One region of the Rubrobacter sp. M3-4 genome, then DNA from elsewhere that is predicted to be linked to it. Evidence: riboswitches for the same ligand, from Rfam matches in the RefSeq annotation. Region 1 holds a riboswitch; each other region holds the start of a gene.
The links. A riboswitch is a leader RNA that binds a small molecule or an ion and turns the genes downstream of it on or off. The one in region 1 is predicted to bind thiamine pyrophosphate.

Region 1 (5,349 bases):
GAGCCCGTCCACGGATGGCATGACCATGCAGAACCAGTACTTATCCCCACACCTGGGGAGTCTCCGCGTGCGCGTTTCGCGCAGAGGCAGCCCGTGCCCGCAGGAGCACGGCCATACCAGGTATTAATACCCGCTACGCCTACAGGTATTGATTAATGTCTACCTTGATCACCCCACCCTTTCCAAAATCCCCGGCAGGCAATAGACTTCTGGCAGGCTCTCCCGCGGTTTCAGGGCTCATTCCGAAGCTCACCGGGGAGGCCGACCATCAAGCCGGGGTCCGGCGCTACGCTCCAACCCTCCCCCTACGGAGCGCCGGGCCCGTCTGCCGTCTGCTGCGGGCTTCATATTTGCTAGACTGGGTTTCGAGTCGCGTTCGAGGGAAACCCAAGGAGGATGAAGGCATGAGCGAGGTTCGCAGGGTCGGGATGCTCACTGGAGGGGGCGACGCGCCGGGTCTAAACGGCGTGATCCGGGCGGTCACGACCCGATGCGCCGGGGAATACGGCTACGAGGTAGTCGGGATCAAGCGCGGATGGAAGGGGCTGCTGGCTCCCGAAGAGGACTCGGTCGTGAAGCTCGGCGTGGAGGACGTGCGTTACATCCTCCAGGAGGGCGGCACGATCCTCCTCTCCTCGCGCACCAACCCCTACAAGAACGAGGGCGAGGCGAAGAAGGTCGTCGAGAACATGGAGCGCTTCGGGATAGACGCTCTGGTCGCCATCGGAGGCGACGACACTTTAGGCGTGGCGAGGAGGCTGCACGAGGACTTCGGGGTCAGGGTCGTCGGGTGCCCGAAGACCATAGACAACGACCTCTCGGCGACCGACACGACCTTCGGCTACGACACCGCCGTCTCGATCGCCACCGAGGCCATAGACCGCATAAGGACCACCGCGAAGAGCCACGAGCGGATCATCGTCGTCGAGGTGATGGGCCGGCACGCCGGTTGGATCACCTACGGCGCAGGCCTCGCTTCCGGAGCGAACGTCACGCTCATCCCCGAGGTCGAGGTGGACATGGATGCGGTCGCGGACCTGTTCAAGAAGCGCGCCGAGCGCGGCGAGAAGTGGGGCATCGTCGCCGTCTCCGAGGGGGTGACACTCGGCGAGGAGTACATAACCCAGGACGTCGAGCGCGACGAGTTCGGACACGTCCGCCTCGGAGGCATCGCGGAGACCCTCGCCAAGGAACTGAAGCAGCGCACCGGGATAGACACCCGCCACGTCGTCCTGGGGCACCTGCAGCGCGGCGGCACCCCGACCGCCTACGACCGCATCCTCTCAACCCGCTACGGGCTGCGCGCCGCCGAGGCCGTGAAAAACGGCGAGTGGGGCAAGATGGTCGCCCTGCGCGGAAACGACGTGGTGACCGTCTCGCTCGAGGAGGCGACCTCCGAGACCAGGACCGTCCCCGAAGATCTGCAGCAGGTCCTGAGCACCTTCTTCGGCTAGAGAACGCTTCCGTAACGCAAGGGGCGAGCGCTTCCGCGCTCGCCCTCTACATCATCAGGCCCCTCGCCCGCCCGCCGAAGACCCTCAGATGGTAGCGGGCCGCACCACCCTTCGCGCCGGCCGCGGAGCGGAGCGCCTGCCCGAGCGGTGCACCCAGCAACCGCAGCTTCGCCCCGGCGGGATACTTGTGCTTCTTCAGAACCCTCCCCATCCCACACCCGTAGGTGTACGCGCGCCTCATCGCCCTCTCGTCGAAAGGCGGTACCGGAGGGTCGTGCATGACGGCGATCTCAGGGTCGTAATACAACGATGCACCGCGATCCATGAGCTGCAAGAGGTAGTCCGTTCCCTCCCCGGAGCCCCACGGGGTTCCGGAACCGGTGCCCAGGCTCTCGTCGAACCAGAGGCGGCGGGTACTCTCCCGGCGCAGGAACATCGTCGACTCGATGCTGCGCCTCCAGACGTTGATGCGGTCGATCGGACCGGGTTCGGTATCGAAGTCGAGGATGCAGGAGGCACCCCGTCCGTCGACGAGCCTGGTGCACAGGACGTCTACTTCGGGGTGCCGGGTGAAGAAGCGGTCCACCCTCTCCAAAAGGTCACGCGGGTACCAGCAGTCGTCGTCCGGGAACGCGACGATCTCACCCCGGCAGCGGGCGAGCCCGGTGTTCCTGGCCCTCGAGGCGCCGCGGCGCGGCGACCTCAGGTGGTGCAGGTGCAGGACATCCCGGTAGCGGGAGACCAGCGGATCCAGCCTCCCATCCGGGTTCTGGTCTACGAGGATGATCTCGAAGTCGTCGAAGCTCTGTTCGAGCAGAGAGTCCAGCAGGCGTTCGAGTTCCTTCTCCCGGCCGAGGGTCGGCGTAACGAGAGAAAAGCGCACCACCACCTCCTTCCGTCACGAGAGATCCACTCCGGGCGGCGCAGGATCCTGCGACGTCCCTGCGCCGGGAAGTCAGCGAGAGAGAAGTGCTCGCTCGCAGAAGACGGGTGGAGGGTGGTGCGGTGGCGCCCTCCCCTCGGGCTCGTCCATGGCCCCGTCCACGACCCTCGGGCCGCCCGGAGCGGTCTTCGCTCCGGGCGCACCACGGCCGTCCGAAGTCGTGCGGGGGAAGGACGCTTCACGCATCGCATAAATTTTAAGGCATGCACCATGCACAGCCAAGAACCGCCCGCTCGTGCTAAACTGCCCCTCGAACGCTGGGGGTGCCTCGCGCAGGGGCTGAGAGCATACCCTTGGAACCTGATCCGGTCAGTACCGGCGGAGGGAAGCGTGGATAGGGGCAGCGGAACTGGCGCTGCCGCCGCGCCTCCCCGAAAAGCGGCCGGCGGTATTTCTTACCGCCGCCGAGGGAGGCAGCGAGATTTGGAACGCCGCTTTCAGATACACCTCATAACCGACCGCAGAAGATCGTCCCACCCACTGGGAGACGCGGTCGTCGGCGCTCTCGAAGGCGGCATCGACGCCGTACAGCTGCGTGAGAAGGGAGGGCCGGCCCTTCTCCTCTACGAAACGGCGCTGGCCATCTCTCCAGCGGTACGTGCGGCAGACGCCCTCCTCCTCATCAACGATCGGGTCGACGTCGCGCTCGCGACGGGTGCCGACGGAGTCCATCTGGCCGCCAAGAGCCTCCCGCCGGAGGCCGCCCGGCGCGTCGTGGGGGGAAGACTCCTGCTCGGCGTCTCGGTGCACGGCGTAGAGGAGGCGAAAAGAGCAGAGGTGGCGGCAGACTACCTCACCTTCGGGCACGTCTACCCCACCTCCTCCAAGCCAGGGCTCCCTCCACGTGGCGTGCGGGAGCTCGCACGGGTCGTAGAAGCCGTGGAGGTGCCGGTCCTCGCCATCGGGGGGATAGACGCATCCAACGCGCGGGAGGTCGCGGCGACGGGCGCCTCTGGGATCGCGGTGATCTCCGCAATCCTCGCCGCAGAAGACCCCCGATCGACCGCGGAGAAGATCAGAGAGACGCTCGAGACCTCCCCCCACGCCCCGAGGCATCCCTTCCCGAAACCCGAGAGGAAAGGAGCCCGATGAGGATCACGGTGAACCAGAAGCCCTTCGAGATGGAAGAAGAAGACCCGACCATCGAAGCCCTGCTCGCCCGCAAGGGCCTCACCGGTGAGTCCGTCGTCGTCGCGGTGGACGGCGAGATCGTGCACCGCGAAGAATGGAAGAGCCGGCGTCTGCGGGAGGGCGACGAGGTCGAGCTCGTCCACGCCGTCGCAGGGGGGAGCGACGAGCTCGTGATCGCCGGGGAGCGTCTCTCCTCGCGCCTCTTCCTCGGCACCGGCAAGTACCCGGACCCCGAGACGATGAAACAGGCGCTCGAGAGGTCCGGCACCGAGCTGGTCACCGTCGCCGTCCGCTACATAGACGCCGGGGAGCGTCCGATCCTGCAGGACATCGACACCTCCCGCTACCGCCTGCTGCCGAACACCGCCGGGGCCACGACCGTCGCCGAGGCGGTCAAGCTCGCCCGCCTCGGCCGCGAGGCCACCGGCACCAACTGGCTCAAGCTGGAGGTCGTGGGCGAGCCCAGCACGCTCTGGCCCGACACCGCCGCGACCGTCGAGGCCACGAAGGTGCTCGTGGAGGAGGGCTTCGTCGTGCTCCCCTACACCAGCCCGGACCTCGTCGCCGCCCTCCGGCTCGAGGAGGCCGGGGCGGCAACCGTGATGCCCCTGGCCTCCCCCATCGGCAGCGGGCAGGGTATGCCCGACTGGGCCTCCATCCGCCGCATAATCGAGCGGGTCTCGGTCCCGGTCGTAGTGGACGCCGGGATAGGCGTCCCCTCCGACGCCGCCCTCGCGATGGAGCTCGGCGCCGACGCCGTGCTGGTCAACACCGCCATCGCCCGGGCCGGAGATCCCCCGCTCATGGCCGAAGCGATGCGCCGCGGGGTGGAGGCCGGGCGTCTGGCGTACCTCGCGGGACGGATGGAGGCCAAACCTCTCGCCGCTCCCTCGAGCCCGACACGGGGAGTGCCGGTCGGGAGCGGCTCCTGAGATGAACCCCTCCGCCGACGTCGTCGTGGTCGGGGGCGGCGTGGTCGGGTGCTCCGTCGCCTACCACGCCGCCCGGCGCGGGGCAAGAGTCGTCCTGCTCGAGGCGGAGACGGTCGGGTCGGGGGCCTCCGGGGCGGCGGCCGGGATGCTCGCCGCTCAGGCCGAAGCCCGCGGTCCGGACTCCTTCCTCGACCTGCTCCTCGAGAGCCGGAAGATGCACCGCAAACTCGGAGCCGAGCTGTACGAGGTGACGGGTCTCGACGCGGAGTACGTCTGGGAGGGGACGCTGCGGGTCGCCCTCTCCGAGGCGCACGCCGAAGATCTCTCCGAGGCGCTTCGCTGGCAGAGAGAAGCGGGGCTCTCCGCCCGGTGGCTGGACGGAGCAGAGGTGCGCGAGCTCGAGCCCGCGCTCTCCGCCGGAATCTCCGGCGCCCTCTACCTCCCGGAGGACGGACAGGTGAACTCCCCCAGGCTCGTGCGCGCTCTCGCGCTCGCGGCGGCCCGCAACAGAGCCGAGGTCTCCGAGGGAGAGCCCGCCTCGGGGCTGATACGCCAGAGAAACAGGATCGCCGGTGTCCGAACGGCCCGGAGGAAGATCGCAGCGGGGAGCGTCGTCGTCTGCGGAGGGGTGGCGAGCGGTACGCTGGCCAGACACCTTGGCATACGCCTCCCGGTGGCGCCGGTGAAAGGGCAGATCCTCTCCGTCGAGACCACCACTCCGCCCATCACCTCCAACGTGTGGGACGAGGAATGCTACCTGGTCCCCAAGCGGGACGGCCGCGTGATCGTGGGGGCGACCGAAGAGCCGGGCACGCACGACCGCCGCCCCACGCTCGGCGGTGTCGCCGGCCTCTCCGGGGCCGCCATCGGGTTGCTCCCGCACCTCGCC
Region 2 (5,349 bases), on a different contig from region 1:
TCCTCGAGCCCCACCTGGGAGGTCATCTCCAACCGGTCCACGTCGATCTCGGCGGGCTGCAGCGGCCAGGGGCGGTGCCGGATCGCGGCGCGCATCAGCCTCCCGCCCCTCCCCGCGGAGTACAGCAGGTAGCGGCCGGTGAGAAAGTCCTCGAGCGAGCCGGGGGTGGCCTCGAAGACCGACCCCCTCGGGCGGTAGCGCCCGGCGAAGCGCGCAGGAGGTGCCCCCCGGTGGGTGCGGACGCTCTCGTAGCGGACCCACCCGCCCTCCGGGTGGCAGGACATGCGGGCGTCGAAGTACGGCAGGCCGTAGAAGGTTCTCGCCAGGCGTACGGCGAGCCGGCTCGCCGCGTCCAGGCTGAAGAACCACACCCCAGCTTCTCCGTCCGCACCGACGACGTAGGTGCGCAAATTGATCTCCGGGAAGTCGGAGATATGTTCCACGGCCGGCAACGGGCGCGGACGCACCCCGCTCATCCGGAAAGGAACCACCCCGAGCCAGGCACTCCCCCCGAAGGTATCCACCGCGAGGGAGCCGGGGATCATGGGACGCAGCACCTCCTCCGGCACCGGCCAGTGCATGAACAGCAGGTCGTGCCAGCGCATCGAGAGCGCCCACGGACCACGCGGGACCACCGGGGCACGCACCACCGCCCGGGCGCTCAAGCCGAAACCTCCTCCACGCGCAGCCTGCCCTCCAGACCCTCCGGATTCCCCGCGAGCGAAGCTATCGCGTCGAGCAGGCGCGGCTCGAAGGTGCCGGGCCCGTCGGCGAGCGGCGCGGCGGCCTCCCCCGCGAGCCCGAAGAAAGCCAGCGCCCCCGCGACCGTCTCCACATCTCCCCCACCCGCGGCGGCGAAGCACCCGATGACCGCGGTCGAGGCGCAGCCGCTCCCCACGACCCGCCCCATCAAGGGGTGCCCGTTCGAGACGGCGAGCATCCGTCCCCCGTCGCTCACGTAGTCGGTGGGGCCGGTCGCGGCCACCGTCGTGCCGAGCGCGCGGGCGGCCCCGCGGACGGCCTCCTTCGCGTCCCCGGAGAGGCTCTCGACCCCGCGAACCTCGGCCTCGAGCCCGGCGAGGGTCGCTATCTCCCCGGCGTTGCCGCAGACGGCGACAATCTCCACCTCTGAGAGGAGCCTGTGCGCCATCCGGGAGCGGAATGAGGTCGCCCCGGCACCCACCGGATCGAAGACGACCGGCACCCCGCGCCGGTTGGCCTCCTTCCCCGCCCGGAGCATCGCCTCTATCCACTGCGGATCGAGCGTGCCCATGTTGATTACGAGCGCGCTGGCGGAGGCGACCATCTCCTCGACCTCCTCCACGGCATGCGCCATCACCGGCAGCGCCCCGGTGCAAAGGGTCACGTTCGCGACCAGGTTGACCGTGACGTAGTTGGTCAGGTGGTGGACGAGGGGCTTCTCGTCCCCGATCCTGCGCAGGACCTCCTCCGCTCTCATCCCTCCCCCTCCATGAGCGGCCCGAGCACGTTCACCGGTCCCGCCCCGCGGCCTATCCCCGTGAGACCGTACTCGACGGCCTCGGAGGCGATGGCGCGTGCCCTCCGGGCCGCCTTCTCGAGGCCGAAGCCGCGCGCGAGGAAGGCGGCCAGGGCCGAGGAGTGGGTGCAGCCGGAGCCGTGGGTCGCCCCACTCTCGTGCACCGGGCCTTCTATCTCCACGAAATGCTCGCCGTCGTAGAGCAGGTCCGCACCGGAAGCGCGGTGCCCGCCGGTGATGATCACCGCCCCCGGCCCCAGCTCCGCGAGGTCGCGTGCGCACCCGTGGACCTCCTCCGGGTCTTTCTTCCGCCCGGCGAGGACGAACGCCTCGTCGAGGTTCGGGGTGATGACGTCGGCGAGGGGCAGGAGCTCCTCGCGGTAGGCGTCCACGGCCTCCGGTTCGAGCAGCGTGGCCCCGCTCTCGGCGACCATCACCGGATCCACGACGACGTTCTTGAGCCCCAGCCGCCGGATCGCCCCCGCCACGGCCGAGACGATCTCGGCGTTGAAGAGCATCCCGGTCTTCACCGCGTCCGCCCCGATGTCCGAGACGACCGCCTCGATCTGCTCGATCACCACCTGCGTCGGCAGCGCGAATATGTTGCTCACCCCGACGGTGTTCTGAGCCGTGATCGCGACTATCGCGGTGGTTCCGTGCACCCCGCAGCGGGCGAAGGCCTTGATGTCCGCCTGGATGCCCGCCCCACCTCCGGAGTCGCTCCCGGCTATGCTGAGCGCGGTCTTCATCTCTCCTCCCTAAGCATGCCTCGACAACTCCAGCTGCCGCCGCGAGGGCCGCGCTGCCCCGAGCGCCCGCAGCAGCACGACCACGACGGCGAGCGTGATCAGGAGACTCGGCACCAAATACCCGGCGTTGTACGCGGCGGAGTAGAGGTATGGGTTCCAGCCCTTAGGGGCGTAGGAGGCGAAGAAGGCGACCCCGCTTATGAAGTGGCAGACGAAGCGCCCGGCCACCGCCGCCACCGTGCCGAGCACCGCCCCGCGCGGGGTGGGCCGGAAGAGCCCGGCGAGCCCCATCGCGGCGAAGGGGAGCGGGTAGTCGAAGAGCACCTGCACCGGGTTGAGGACGTAGGGGTCCAGGATCAGGTCGAGGATGCCGTACGCCGCGCCCGCAACCGCCCCGACGCCGGGGCCCTGACGCAGCGCGAGCAGGACCAGCGGGATCATCTCGAAAGAGATCGAACCGCCCTCCGGCATCCTGAAGAGTTTCACCAGCCCCAGCACGAACGCGAGCGCCACCGCCAGCGCCGCCTCGGTGAGCACCCTCGTGTCCCTGAACCCGCTCACGGCCCTCCTCTCACGGGGTGCGCCAGGCTTCTCTCCCTGCGCCGGCATTACCCGGATCAGGTTCGACGGGTCGGCGCGTCCGCGCCCTCTCAGCCTCGCGGCTCCCCGGTACTCGTTCCTCGTGCTACTCTACCCCACCACCGTGCACCCCACAACCTCCGGCGACCCACGAGATCCCGAGGACGGTGGCGGCGTCGGTTATCTCACCGGCGGCGATCTTCTCCAGCGCCTCGCCGAGCGGCACCACTACGGAGCGCAAAAACTCCGTGGGCTCGGGAGCCGGCCCCCTCTCGTCCGGCAGCGCCCGGCAGCGGAAGAGGTGGCAGACCTCGTCGGTGCGCCCGGTGCTCGTGTGCACGGAGACGAGGCGCTCCAGCCTCTCGGCCCGGTATCCCGTCTCCTCGAAAAGCTCCCGCCGGGCAGCCTCCCCGGGATCCTCCCCGGCGTCCACCGCTCCGCTCGGCAGCTCCAGCGTGAACCGACCGAGCGGCTGCCGCCACTGACGCACGAGCACCACGCCGCCGTCGTCCGTGAGCGGCACCACCGAGGCGAACCCGCCGCTCTCGAGCACGCAGTAGTCTATCGTCGCTCCGTCGGGCAGCCTCACCTCGTCCACCCGCAGGGCACACCAGCGGTTGCGGTAGACGTAGCGGCTCGCGAGCGTGCTCCAGCTCCCATCGGTCATACGGAGGGAGAGTATAGACGAAGACCCCGCCCGGAACGGGCGGGGTCTCGCGGTGACGTACTCTCCGGCCTGCCGGCTCAGCCGGGCTCCTGGCCGGAGAAGTCGTACTCCTGGGCCTTGGTTATGTAGCTCTGCATGTCCTCGGGGACCTCGTCCTCCGGGAAGATCGCCTCGACCGGGCACTCCGGCTCGCACGCCCCGCAGTCGATGCACTCCTCCGGGTTGATCAGGAACTGATCCCCACCGTCGTAGATGCAGTCGACCGGACAGACCTCGACACAGCTCTGGTTCTTCTCGCCGATGCACGGCTCCGTGATCACGTAGGCCAAACCACTTCCTCCTCTTGGAGAGCCTCCCGTTTCTTCTGTGCTTTCGGCTTTATATCAACCCCGGAAGGGAGCAGAAACCCGGCGTTGATCGCCATCATCGGAGGTCATGATGCCGGTCATGACTTCGTGTGACCCAGATCAAATCAGGTCCGGGCGCGCAGCTCCGCGGGTTTGAGGATGGTTATGGACTTGCTGTCCAGCTCCAGGATGCCTTCGGAGGCGAGGCGGGAGAGGGTCCTGGAGAGCGCCTCGCGGGAGATGCCGGTCGCCTCGGCCATCTCCTGCCGGGAGAGGGAGGGTGAGAACACGACGCCCCTCCTGGTCACCCGCCCCTCCTCGGCGGCGAGGTCGAGCAGCATGCGCGCGACCCGCTGGGGGGCGCTGTGGAAGACGAGGTCCCCGACGAGGTCTTCGAGCTCCCGGCTGCGGGCTGCGAGCACGCGGGAGAGGCGCACCGCCCCGGCTGGGAAGCGCTCCATTATCTCCAGGAGATCCTCCCGGAAGACGCCGTAGAGCACGCAGTCGGTGAGGGCTGTGGCCCCATGGCTCTGGGGCTGCCCCTCGAGCGCGGAGGCGAGCCCCAGGATCGCGCCGTCGCCGAAGACGCCGAGGATCTGGTCGCGGTTTTTGGGCCCGCCGGAGGAGCGATAGATCTTGACCCGCCCTTCGCGCATGAAGTACACCGCCCCAGAGGGCTCTCCCTCCCGGTAGAGGGCGGTTCCGGCCGCTATCTCGAGGACGGCCGCCGAGATGGCGAGCGCCTGGAAGAACTCCTCGCCGAGCCCCTCGAAGACCTCGAACTCCTGCAGCCCTTCGAGCTTGGAGAGGTGCTCTACCGCCCGGCATCTGGCCCCGGGCAGCCGCGCCCAGGATGGCGGTGCGTTCTCACCGTACAAGTCTGGCCCTTCCTGTCTCGACCCGCGCTCCCATCTTCCCCATTTATACGCCAAGTGGCGGCTCTCTGCAGAGAGAACATGCCGATGGAGTGGCTTACGGCGTTCGAGGCGCAGGGTTTTCCCGGCGCGCTTTTCGGATAAGCTTACCTGGCAACTCGTCTTGAACAGCCCTGGGAAGGAGGCTGATCGCAGGATGCTCGAAGGAAAGGTAGCCATCGTAACCGGCGCCAGCAGGGGGCTCGGGCGCGCGCTCGCGCTGGCTTTCGCCCGGGAGGGGGCGAGTCTCGTGCTCAACTCCCGCGGTGAGGAGGGTCTGCGCACCGTCGCCGAAGAGGCCGGCAGGTTCGGCGCCGGGGTGGAATCCGTCGCGGCGGACGTCTCCACCGCCGAGGGGGCGCGTCGGCTCGTGGACGCGGCAATCGGGCGTTTCGGTAGGATAGACGTGCTCGTCAACAACGCCGGCATCCTCGGTCCGCGGGTACGTATAGAGGACTACCCGGAAGAGGAGTGGCGACGGGTGCTCGACGTCAACCTGACCGGGCCGTTCCTGCTGTGCAAGGCCGCGATCCCGCACCTCTCCGAAGGGGCTTCGATCATCAACGTGGTGAGCGGGGTGAGCATCGAGGGACGG
Region 3 (5,349 bases), on a different contig from region 1:
CAGGAGCTCAGGGAGTTTCTGTTCAAGTACTCCGGTCTCTCGGTCGGAGAGGTCACGCTCGGGCAGGCCCTCTCCGAGCTGATCGCGCTCGTCAGGCGCTACAGGCTCCGGGTCCCGCCGGTCTTCCCGCTCCTGGTGAAGGCCCTCGTGACCGCCGAAGGGATCTCCCGCTCCATAGACCCCACGCTCAACGTCTACGAGGTGGCTCGTCCCTATGCCCGCCGGCTGCTCGCCGAGCGCACCAGCCCCGGCGCCCTTTCGCGGACCGTTCGCAGGAGGGCCGTGGAGTATGCCCGCTACGCGGCGGACTATCCGGAGCAGGTGCATCAGCTGCTCTCCGAACTCGAGGACGGAGAGCTGGAGGTCAGGCTCAACCACCGGGGGCTCGACCGGCTGGGCTCTCAGATCGACGTGCTCGCCAACCGGCTCGTCTTCGCGCTCGTGACCGGCGCCCTGCTCATCGGCTCTGCCCTCATCGGGGGGTTCGTGCGGGGTGGACCGCGGGTTCCCTACCTGGACGTGCCGGTGCTGGCCTTCTTCTGTTTCGTCCTCGCGGTGTTGCTCGCCGTCCTGGAGCTCACCGTGATCATCCGCTCAGGCAGACTGTGAGCTTTTCGTGGCGGCGCTGCGCAGCGCCGCCCAGTCCACATCGCGGAAGTTGTGCATCGGGCAGAACTTGGGTCCGCACATGGAGCAGAACTGTGCGCTCTTGAAGTAGTCGTCCGGCAGGCTCTCGTCGTGCATGGCGCGGGCGGTCGCGGGGTCGAGCGAGAGCTCGAACTGGCGGTTCCAGTCGAAGGCGTACCGTGCCCGGGAGAGCGCATCGTCCCAATCCCTGGCGCCGGGGCGGCCGCGTGCCACGTCCGCGGCGTGTGCTGCGATACGGTAGGCGATGAGACCCTGCCTGACGTCTTCTTTGCCTGGGAGTCCGAGGTGTTCTTTGGGTGTGACGTAGCAGAGCAGCGAGGTGCCGTGCCAGCCCATCACGGCCGCGCCTATGGCGCTCGTTATGTGATCGTAGCCGGGGGCGATGTCGGTGACGAGCGGACCGAGGGTGTAGAAAGGGGCCTCGTGGCAGACCTCCTGTTGTATCCGCACGTTCTCCTCGAGCTGGTCGAGCGGTACGTGCCCCGGCCCTTCGATCATGACCTGCACGTCCTTCTCCCAGGCGCGCTCGGTGAGTTCACCCAGCGTGCGTAGCTCGGCGAACTGGGCCGCATCCGAGGCGTCGGCGATACACCCCGGACGGAGCCCGTCGCCCAGCGAGATCGAGACGTCGTGGCGGCGGCAGATCTCGAGGATGTCGTCGAAGCGTTCGTAGAGAGGGTTCTGACGCATGTGGTGTACCATCCAGCGTGCCAGCAACCCGCCACCGCGGGAGACTATGCCGGTTATGCGTCTCTGAACCAGATGCAGATGTTGCAGCAGGATGCCGGCGTGGATCGTCATGTAGTCCACTCCCTGCTCCGCCTGTTCTTCTATTACCTCCAGCAGCAGCTCCCCGCTCAGGTCCTCGGGCTGCTTTACCCGGCTGGCAGCCTCATAGATCGGAACGGTGCCTACCGGTACGGGACTCGCCTCGATTATGGCCTGTCGGATGCGTGGTATGTCACCTCCGGAGGAGAGATCCATGACCGTGTCCGCACCGTACTCGAGGGCCGTATGGAGCTTGTCCAGCTCACCTTCTATGTCCGAGGTGGTCTGGGAGTTGCCGATGTTGGCGTTTATCTTGACGCGGGCGGCCTTGCCGATGCACATCGGCTCCAGCGAGGCGTGGTTGACGTTGGCCGGGATGATCATGCGTCCGCTGGCGACTTCCTCGCGGATGGTCTGCGGGGACGTGTTCTCCCTGCGGGCGACATGACGCATCTGCTCGGTGATCACGCCGCGGCGGGCCTGGTGCAGCTGGGTTGCGCAGCCGTCCGTCTCTCGAGTGCTCAATGTGCTCTCGCCTCCTTCCCTTCGGGACCCGGGAGGTGGCGGAGGCACGAAAAAGGCACCGGCAGATTCCACCGGTACCCACGCGTTGCCTGGTTGTTGTGACCAATCTCCCTCCGCCGGCATTACCCGGATCAGGTTCTGCGGGTCGGCGCGGCATCGAAGCGCCCTCTCAGCCCCCTTGGCCGGGAGCTCCCCGTTTCCTCCTTACGAAAGGAAGGGTAACGCTTTTGCGGGCGGGGTGCAACATCCCCGGGAGGGGGTGATGTTAGAATCTTGCTGCCATGGAGCTCGCCAGGACGACCGAACAGCCAGGACGCAACCAGGGAGAGGGTCTCACCATCTCCTCCCTCATAGAGAAAGTCTCCTCCTACAGCCCGGAGGGACGGGAGGAGGAGATAGCCGAGGCCTACCGTCTGGCGCACGCCGCCCACCGGGGGCAGACGCGCAAGAGCGGGGAGCCCTTCGTCGAGCACCCGCTCGCCGTGGCGGACATCCTCGCTGATCTGCGGATGGACACGACGACGATCATCGGGGGGCTCCTGCACGACGTCATAGAAGATACGGACGTGACCAAAGAAGAGCTCGGTGAGCTTTTCGGGAGCGAGGTCGCCGAGATCGTCGACGGGGTCACGAAGCTCAAGCGGCTCCCGTCCGGAAACCTGGAGGAGGCGCAGGCCGAGTCGCTGCGCAAGATGGTCGTCGCGATGAGTCGGGACGTGCGCGTGATCATCATCAAGCTCGCCGACCGGCTGCACAACATGCGCACGCTGGAGTACCTCCACCGCGACACCCAGATAAAGAAGGCCACGGAGACGCTCGAGATCTACGCACCGCTCGCCCACCGGCTCGGGATCCACTCTATCAAGTGGGAGCTGGAGGATCTCTCGTTCGCCACGCTGCACCCGCGGCGCTACGAGGAGATAAAGCGGCTGGTGGCCGCCCGGCGGGCCGATCGGGAGGCGTTCATCGCCCGGGTGGCCGAGGAGCTCAAAGGACACCTTGGCGAGGCCGGGATCGAGGCCGAGGTGCGCGGGAGGGTCAAGCACTTCTACTCGATCTACGACAAGATGGTCCGGCGCAACAAGGAGTTCAACGAGATCTACGACCTTGCCGGCCTGCGGGTCGTGGTGGACTCGGTGCGCGACTGCTACGCGGCGCTCGGGGTCGTCCACTCGGTGTGGAAGCCGATCCCGGGGCGCTTCAAGGACTACATCGCGATGCCCAAGTTCAACATGTACCAGTCGTTGCACACGACGGTGATGTCCAACGAGGGCAAGCTGCTCGAGATCCAGATCCGCACCCACGACATGGACGTCACCGCCGAGTACGGGATCGCGGCGCACTGGATGTACAAGGAGCGCGACGGCGGCAGCCGGGCGGACCGGCTCAACTGGCTGAAGAACATGATCGAGTGGCAGAAGGAGACGACCGACTCGACGGAGTTCATGAACTTCCTAAAGGACGAGCTGGTCGCCGATGAGGTCTTCGTGTTCACGCCCAAGGGGGACGTGATAAGCCTGCCGGCCGGCGCCACCCCGATAGACTTCGCCTACCACGTCCACACCGAGGTCGGCCACCGCTGCGTCGGGGCGAAGGTCAACGGCAGGATAGTGCCGCTCGACTCGGAGCTGGTCTCGGGCGACAGGGTGGAGATCCTCACCGGCAAGAGTGCGAGCCCGAGCCGGGACTGGCTCTCGGTGGTGCACAGCGGACGGGCGCGCAACAAGATAAGGCAGTACTTCAACAAGGCCGACCGGGAGGAGAACCTGACCTCGGGCCGGGAGAAGGTCCAGGAGCTCCTGAAGAAACGGCACGTGGAGCGGGTGCCGCAGGAAGTCTGGGAGGAGGTCGCCGAGAAGGTCAACCACCCCTCTCCGGAGGAGATGCTCACCGCCGTGGGGGCTGGTTCGCTCTCGGCAGAGAACGTGGCGAACAGGATCGCCGAGCGGGTGCTGGCGACTCAGGAGGAAGAGGAGGCCGGCGAAAAGGAGGAGCGCACGAGCCCTGCACTCGCGCCGCTGCCGCTGCCCTCCGACGGAGAGGAGACCGGCGTGCGGGTCGTCGGTTCGAGCGGGGTCCTCACCCGGCTCGCCCGGTGCTGCACGCCGCTTCCCGGGGACGAGATCGTGGGTTACGTCTCGCTCGGGCGGGGGGTGGTGGTGCACGCGTCCGGGTGTCCGAACGCCCGATCGCTCAGGGCGCGCAGCCCCGAGCGCTTCGTCGAGGTGGAGTGGGCGGCGGGGCCGGACAAGCTCTTCACGGTAGAGATCCTCGTCGAGGCGCTCGACCGGACGCATCTTCTGAGCGACATCACCCGGACGATCTCCGATGCGGGGCTGAGCATCATCTCTGCGCGGGTGGACACGATAGAGGAGCGGACGGCGCTCTCCCGCTTCGCCTTCAGGGCTTCGAGCACGCAGCACGTGAAGGACGTCATACGCAAGATCCGGGCCATCCCCGACGTCTACGACGTCTGCCGGGTCTCGCGTGACGGCACCCCGATAGAGCACTAGAGAAGAGGAGGCGCGTGAGCGAGATCGAGCAGATCACCGTGTCTTTCGGCGGCATGGACGTGAACTCCTACGTGGTGCACGCCCCGGAGGGGTCCATCATCGTCGACGCCGGGGCCGAGCCGCAGAAGATCCTCGGCGCTGTGCGCGGTGCCGTGGCAGCGGTCCTCATCACCCACGGTCACACGGATCACATCGGAGCTCTCGAGGAGGTGCGTGAGGCGAGCGGGGTGCCGCTCTACATGCACCCGCTCGACGCCGAACCCGCCGGCATCGAGGACTACGAGCCGCTGCAGGACGAACAGGAGCTCCATCTCGGTGGAGAGGTGATCCGGGTGTTGCACACCCCGGGACACTCACCGGGCGCGGTGACGTTCGTCGTCGGGGATGACCAGATCGTGGGGGACCTGATCCTCCCCGGGAGCGTCGGCAGGACCGACCTGCCGGGGGCTTCCTGGGAGGAGATCGAGGTCTCGGTGCGCAAGGTGATGGCGCTCTGGAGCGAAGAGACCCGGCTCTATCCTGGTCACGGACCCATCCTGGAAGCGCAGGAGGAGCTGCGGAGGAACCCCTACCTGCCACCGGTGGTGGGACGGTGAGCTTCCGCAGGCCGAGAGGAACCTACGACGTATATCCCGGCGGGCGCGAGCCGCACGAGCGGCCCGAGCTCTGGAGCCGCGTCTACGAGGTGGCGCGGGAGCTCTTCCGCACGCACGGATACACCGAGGTTCGCATGCCGATCTTCGAGGATGCCGAGATCTACGCACGCAGCGCCGGAGAGGCCTCGGACATCGTGCGCAAGGAGATGTTCACCTTCGAGGACAAGGGCGGCAGGCTCATGGCTCTGAGGCCCGAGGCGACCCCCGGGATCGCGCGCGCCTACATCGAGCACGGGCTC
Region 4 (5,349 bases), on a different contig from region 1:
GGGTCCGAGCTCTTCCGGACTCTCCTCCCCGCGTGCTTCGTCGCCCGGCATCAGTTCGTCCGCGAGCGTTACGATGAACGCCGCGGCGGGTATCGCGAGGAGTACCCCCACGAGCCCGAGGAGCTTGCCGAAGGCCAGAAACGAGACGATCACCGCGACCGGGTGCAGCCGGACCTCTCGTCCGACGATGATCGGCTGGACGACGTGGCTGTCGAACTGGTTGAGCGCGAAGAAGAGAAGGATCACCAGGACCATCTTCAGGGGGGAGATGGTCAGCGCGAGCAGCGCCGGAAGAAGCCCTCCGAGTATCGGTCCGAAGTACGGGATGATCTCGAGCAGCCCAGCGAGCACGCCGAGGGTGAGCGGCAGCGGTATGCCGAGCAGCCAGAGCCCCACGCCGGCTCCCGTCCCGATGATCGCGATCGCGAGTAGCAGGCCGATCAGCCATCCCCGCAGCCTTCCCTCCAGGTTGGTGACTATGTCGTGGAACTCGTGCCGTCTGCCCTCGGGGACGAAGCGCGCTATCCCCCGGATGAGTGATCCTGGATCGTTCGCCATGTACAGGGAGAGTACCACTACCGCTATGGTGTCGATGAGCATGTTCGTCGCCTTCCCCAGCAAGGTCGGCACCGAGCCGAGGAGGCCCGTCAGGTATCTCTGTAGGTGGCTCAGGTCGCTGGAGAGGTTGGGGAAGAAGCCCAGCCGCGCATGGAGCTGGTGCGAGAGATTCTCCAGCGAGCTTATGTAGGCCGGCGTCAGCCGGGCCAGCGTCACCACCTCGTGCGCGATGTGTGGGAGCATCACGAGCCAGATGAACGCCACCACCGCGGTGAGCAGGCCGAGCAGGATCGGGACGGCCGCCCAGGAGCGGATGCCGAACCGGCCCAGAAGCAGCACCAAAGAGCGCAGGATGAGCGCGAGGATCGCGGAGATCGCGATTAGCTCGATCACCGGGATGAGCTCGTAGAGCACCACCAGCGCCGCGGCGACCAGCACCGGCACCGCCAGCGGAGCACCGCGCCGAAACCAGCCCGGCTCGCGTCCGTCCCGCTGCATCCGGCTCTCGCTCTCCGGTGGGGCCTCGCTCATCTGCCTCCGTTTCTCCCGGTGCCGGGGTTTGCCCGGCGGTTCTGTGTCCGCGAGGCTATTGTATTCCTGTCCGGTGCCTTTCCTAAGCTGGAATCCCGCTCAGTCGACGAAGAGCTTGGAGATATTCGGCCTGGTGAAGAGGTCCACCGTCCAGTCGAAGAGCACCTGCGCCCGGTTGAGGTTGTAGCCTAGCTCGTAGAGGTAGACTCCCTTCCAGATTAGAGCGCCGAGCAACCCGCTCACCCTGACGCCGAGTATGTCGGTGAGTGCGCCGGTCTCACCGAGATCCACGAGCTGCCCGAGATGCTGGTAACGGAAGGGGATGGGTTCTTCGCCTCTGATCTCCGCGGCCAGGTTCAACGCGGCGCTCCTCCCCTCCTGCTCGGCCGACTGGGCGAGCGCGGGGACGGGGGGACCGTCGTAGTCGATCGTTATGCAGTCCCCGACCGCGTAGACGCCGGGCCTGTCTTTTACCCGCATGTACTCGTCGACGATTATCCTTCCCCGCTTGTCTTTTTCGACCTCCAGGCCCTCGACCAGCGGCGGCGGCTGTATCCCGGCGGCCCAGACGGTGGTGTGTGCCGGGAGCGTCCTGCCGTCGGAGAGCTTTACGTGCTTTGGGGAGACCTCATCGACCTTGGTGTTGTTTATGACCTCCACTCTCTGGGCGGCGAGGCGGCGGGAGGCCGCGTTGGCGAGCGAGGGGTCTATTCCCTTTAGGATCCTCTCCCCGGCGTTGACGAGCACGAGGCGCACCCGATCGAAGTCCACGTTTGGGTAGTCGTCTTTGAGTACGTCGAAGATGAGGTCGTGGGCGTCGGCGACCCCTTCGACCCCGGTCGGTCCGCCGCCGACGAAGACGAAGGTGAGGAGACCCTGCGGTGCCTTGTCTCGCAAACGCTCGGCTTCCTCGAAGCGGTCTATGATCCTGCCGCGCACCTCGAGCGCCTCCCGCAGGCCCTTGAGGTCTATCGCGTGCTCCTTCGCACCCTTCGCCCCGAAGAACGCCGTCTGGCTCCCCGGTGCCAGGATGAGGTGGTCGTAGTCGCACTCCCCGAACTCCGTCCTGACCTTCCTGCGCTCGAAATCCACCCCCACGACCTCGCCCTGGAAGAACTCGCCCCCGCGGGGTATCACCAGCCGTCTGAGCGGGTAGGCCATGTGCCGGACCTCGACGTTGCCGGAGATCGCCGAGGGAACCATCGGCCAGAAGGTCGTGTAGTTCACCCGGTCGAGCAGCAGTACCCCGAGCTCGTCGCTCCCGGCGAAGCTCTGCGCCAGCTGATCGAAGGCCGCGATACCTCCGAAGCCGCCGCCGACTATGACCACCTTGCGCCGCGCCTCCTGGTAGGAGACGCCGAGCCTCTCCGGTCTGCGCCGTCGCGCATACAGACCGGCGACTCCGAGCGCGGCCGCCGTCAGAAGCCTCTTCCTCACCGCTCTTACCTCCGTCTTCGCTTGCAACCACCCGTTTTCCAGAGAAGAGTCTACCTGTATGAGGTTGCCGCTGCTTTATCTAGAAGATGCCCGCGCCCTGCTGTACACTACCCCCCGAGGGGAGCTTCCGCCGGAGGAAGCTGAGAGGGCGCCGTTCTCTTACGGTGGCGCCGACCCTTTGAACCTGATTCGGGTAATGCCGACGGAGGGACGAAAAGATGAACGGCTTCTCACCACGCTCTTGCCTTCTCCCCGATCCTGACTTGGAGCTCCTGCCGTGAGCGCGCCCTTCAACCCGCGTCCGGTACCCCCCGATGAGCGTACGCTCGGGGCCTGGGACTACACCGTTCTGTGGGGCAGCTACGGGGCCGGGCTCCTCGTCATGGTCGCCGGCACCCTGCTCGTGCCGGCTTTAGGGTTCGGGGCCGCGCTCGCGGCCATCGTGGCCGGGACGGTCATCGGGAACCTGATCCTGCTGGTCCCCACCGTGATGGGGGCGGACCACGGTCTCCCGACGATGGCCTCCCTGCGCCCGACGCTCGGCTCCGCCGGATCCTACCTGCCATCCGTGGTCAACGTCGTGCAGCTCGTCGGCTGGACGGCCTTCGAGCTGATCATAATGACCCGGGCGGCCGGTGCCATCACCCACAGTCTGCTCGGAACCTCGCTGCACTGGTTCTGGCTGGTGTTCTTCACGCTCGTCTGCGTGGCTTTCGCTCTCGGCGGGCCGCTGGTGGTGGTGAGGGTGTGGCTGGAGAAGGTGGGTATATGGCTGCTTCTGCTGACCACCGTATACCTGACCTACTACCTGCTCTCGCACTACGGCCTCTCACGCGCGCTCTCTCAGCCGGGGAAGGGAGGCCTCACCTTTCCGCAGGCGGTAGACCTCGTCGTGGCCATGCCGCTCTCGTGGCTCCCGCTCGCCGCCGACTACAGCCGCTTCGCCCGCAGCGCCCGTCGTGCCGCGCTCGGCACCTACGTCGGGTTCTTCGTCACCAACATCTGGTTCTACGCCCTCGGGGCGCTCGCCGTGCTCGCGCTCGGTACGAGCGGCATCGCGCAGGCGATACTCGCCCTCCCGATCGGGGTCGCAGCCCTGATCCTGGTGCTCGTGGACGAGACGGACAACGCCTTCGCCGACCTCTACTCCTGCGCGGTCTCGGCGGGGAACATCTTCTCCCGCGTACCGCAGCGGGCTTTCGTCGTCCTCTTCGGCGTGGTGGCCTTCGTCGCCGCGGCCGTGCTTCCCATGGGGCGCTACGAGTCTTTCCTGTTCCTGCTCGGCTCGGTCTTCGCCCCGCTCTTCGGCGTCGTCACCGCCGACTACTTCCTGCTGCGCCGCCGCAGGATCGACGCGGATGCCGTCTACGAGAAGAGCGGACCGGCCTTCGACTGGATGGCCGTGTTCTCGTGGGCTGTGGGCGTCGCCGCCTATCAGTTCATCACCCGCCAGCTCCCCGGGCTGGGAGCTTCGATCCCCTCGTTCGCCCTCGCCGGGGTGCTCTACCTCGCCTTGCGCGCCGGCGCGCAGCTCTCGTCCGCCCGGGGTGGCTCCCGACGGCGCGTGCGGGGAGGATGAAGATTGGCGGGAAAATTTTTTCGAAAATTTTCGCAAAATCCTAAAGCCCTCTCTCTATCCGGCCGATAAACCGGTTGCAGCGAGACCTGGACCGATCGAGCGGGAAGACCAGGCGGGAAGATGTATGGAAGGAGATGGTTGATGCTGCTCTGGATAGGGAAAAAGCTCGAGCAAATGAAGGAGGCCCGGCGTGACGAACGCGGCTTCACCCTCATCGAGCTCCTCGTCGTCGTGATCATAATCGGGATACTCGCCGCGATAGCGATCCCGACGTTTTTGGGGCAGAGAGCAAAGGCAGAATCTGCTCGAGCGGAGGCTAATGTGCGTGAAGCTGCATCAGCCGAGCAGGTTGCAAACACCCAGGGTGGATCTTACGTGCCGGTTGCCCAGTTGGGACCCTATGGCTTCAACGGTTCCAATCCTCCAGTCGATGGTAATGGTACCGGCGACACATACTGTGTTCACTCTAGCGGCGGTGGGGTCGATTGGAAGATGACCCAGGATGATGGGGCTCCGGTGCAAGGTACCTGTCCGTGAACTCATTCGGTAGCATAAACTGAAAGTTTCGCGCCCCTTCCGGGGCGCCTTTTTGTACACTGCCACCGGCCGGAGAGAGAAAGGAATCTAATTGAACCAGGCAGAACCATTCAGGGGTGCGCTGTGGGTGTCTCTGCTGGTTGTACTGGCAGCCGTGCTGACGCTGCTGCAGCCGGCGGACCCCGCGCACGCCCGGGAGGTTGAGGGCGGTGCCCCGCAGATCCACCGCATCGCGCTCCAGCGTGGTCCTGCCTTCGACCCGGCGCTCGTCCACGCCGGTGGCAGCGGTTCTCAGATCGTGGGCGGCAAGCCCGTGCCGAACGGGAAATATCCTTTCATGGCGGTCTTGCAGGTCGGGGTCAGGGGAGGAGGGGAGGCCCTCTGCGGCGGCACCCTCATAGATCCGGATAGCGTGCTCACCGCCGCCCACTGCGTGGTGGACGCCCGCAGCGTGACGCTCGCCGTCGGGAGGACGGTCATCACGAGCCATCAGGGGGTCATCCGGCGTGCGGTGGCCGCCTACGTGCACCCGCACTACGACGGTGCACGGGACAACCGCTACGATGTCGCCGTCCTCAAGCTCGACCGCCCGGTGAGGGGGATAAAGCCGGTTGGGCTCTCCACCGCCGCGCAGAACTACCTGGAGCGTCCGGGGCGGCTGCTCACGGTCGCGGGCTGGGGAACGACTTCAGAGAACGGTTCCCCCT

Region 2: linked by a shared signal. The riboswitch ahead of thiT (energy-coupled thiamine transporter ThiT) and the one ahead of thiE (thiamine phosphate synthase) in region 1 are both predicted to bind thiamine pyrophosphate.
Region 3: linked by a shared signal. The riboswitch ahead of thiC (phosphomethylpyrimidine synthase ThiC) and the one ahead of thiE (thiamine phosphate synthase) in region 1 are both predicted to bind thiamine pyrophosphate.
Region 4: linked by a shared signal. The riboswitch ahead of cytX (putative hydroxymethylpyrimidine transporter CytX) and the one ahead of thiE (thiamine phosphate synthase) in region 1 are both predicted to bind thiamine pyrophosphate.

Annotation. Positions count from the first base shown of each region.
Region 1 is NZ_JCBAJP010000004.1:101,754-107,102, reverse strand. Features, by position in the region: gene AC6EKW_RS05990 (6-phosphofructokinase) at 405-1,454, shown strand; gene AC6EKW_RS05985 (glycosyltransferase family 2 protein) at 1,501-2,337, opposite strand; TPP riboswitch at 2,647-2,741, shown strand; gene thiE (thiamine phosphate synthase) at 2,821-3,489, shown strand; gene thiS (sulfur carrier protein ThiS) at 3,486-4,460, shown strand; gene thiO (glycine oxidase ThiO) at 4,462-5,349, shown strand, end outside.
Region 2 is NZ_JCBAJP010000006.1:131,671-137,019, forward strand. Features, by position in the region: gene AC6EKW_RS08840 (YqjF family protein) at 1-665, opposite strand, end outside; gene thiM (hydroxyethylthiazole kinase) at 662-1,459, opposite strand; gene thiD (bifunctional hydroxymethylpyrimidine kinase/phosphomethylpyrimidine kinase) at 1,456-2,247, opposite strand; gene thiT (energy-coupled thiamine transporter ThiT) at 2,257-2,808, opposite strand; TPP riboswitch at 2,825-2,926, opposite strand; gene AC6EKW_RS08860 (NUDIX hydrolase) at 2,933-3,493, opposite strand; gene AC6EKW_RS08865 (ferredoxin family protein) at 3,571-3,822, opposite strand; gene AC6EKW_RS08870 (Crp/Fnr family transcriptional regulator) at 3,966-4,718, opposite strand; gene AC6EKW_RS08875 (SDR family NAD(P)-dependent oxidoreductase) at 4,912-5,349, shown strand, end outside.
Region 3 is NZ_JCBAJP010000003.1:29,331-34,679, reverse strand. Features, by position in the region: gene AC6EKW_RS03995 (ABC1 kinase family protein) at 1-609, shown strand, start outside; gene thiC (phosphomethylpyrimidine synthase ThiC) at 595-1,941, opposite strand; TPP riboswitch at 2,032-2,147, opposite strand; gene AC6EKW_RS03985 (RelA/SpoT family protein) at 2,223-4,454, shown strand; gene AC6EKW_RS03980 (MBL fold metallo-hydrolase) at 4,469-5,050, shown strand; gene hisS (histidine--tRNA ligase) at 5,047-5,349, shown strand, end outside.
Region 4 is NZ_JCBAJP010000016.1:4,954-10,302, forward strand. Features, by position in the region: gene AC6EKW_RS14015 (AI-2E family transporter) at 1-1,089, opposite strand, end outside; gene AC6EKW_RS14020 (NAD(P)/FAD-dependent oxidoreductase) at 1,189-2,526, opposite strand; TPP riboswitch at 2,634-2,754, shown strand; gene cytX (putative hydroxymethylpyrimidine transporter CytX) at 2,804-4,105, shown strand; gene AC6EKW_RS14030 (type IV pilin protein) at 4,247-4,642, shown strand; gene AC6EKW_RS14035 (serine protease) at 4,770-5,349, shown strand, end outside.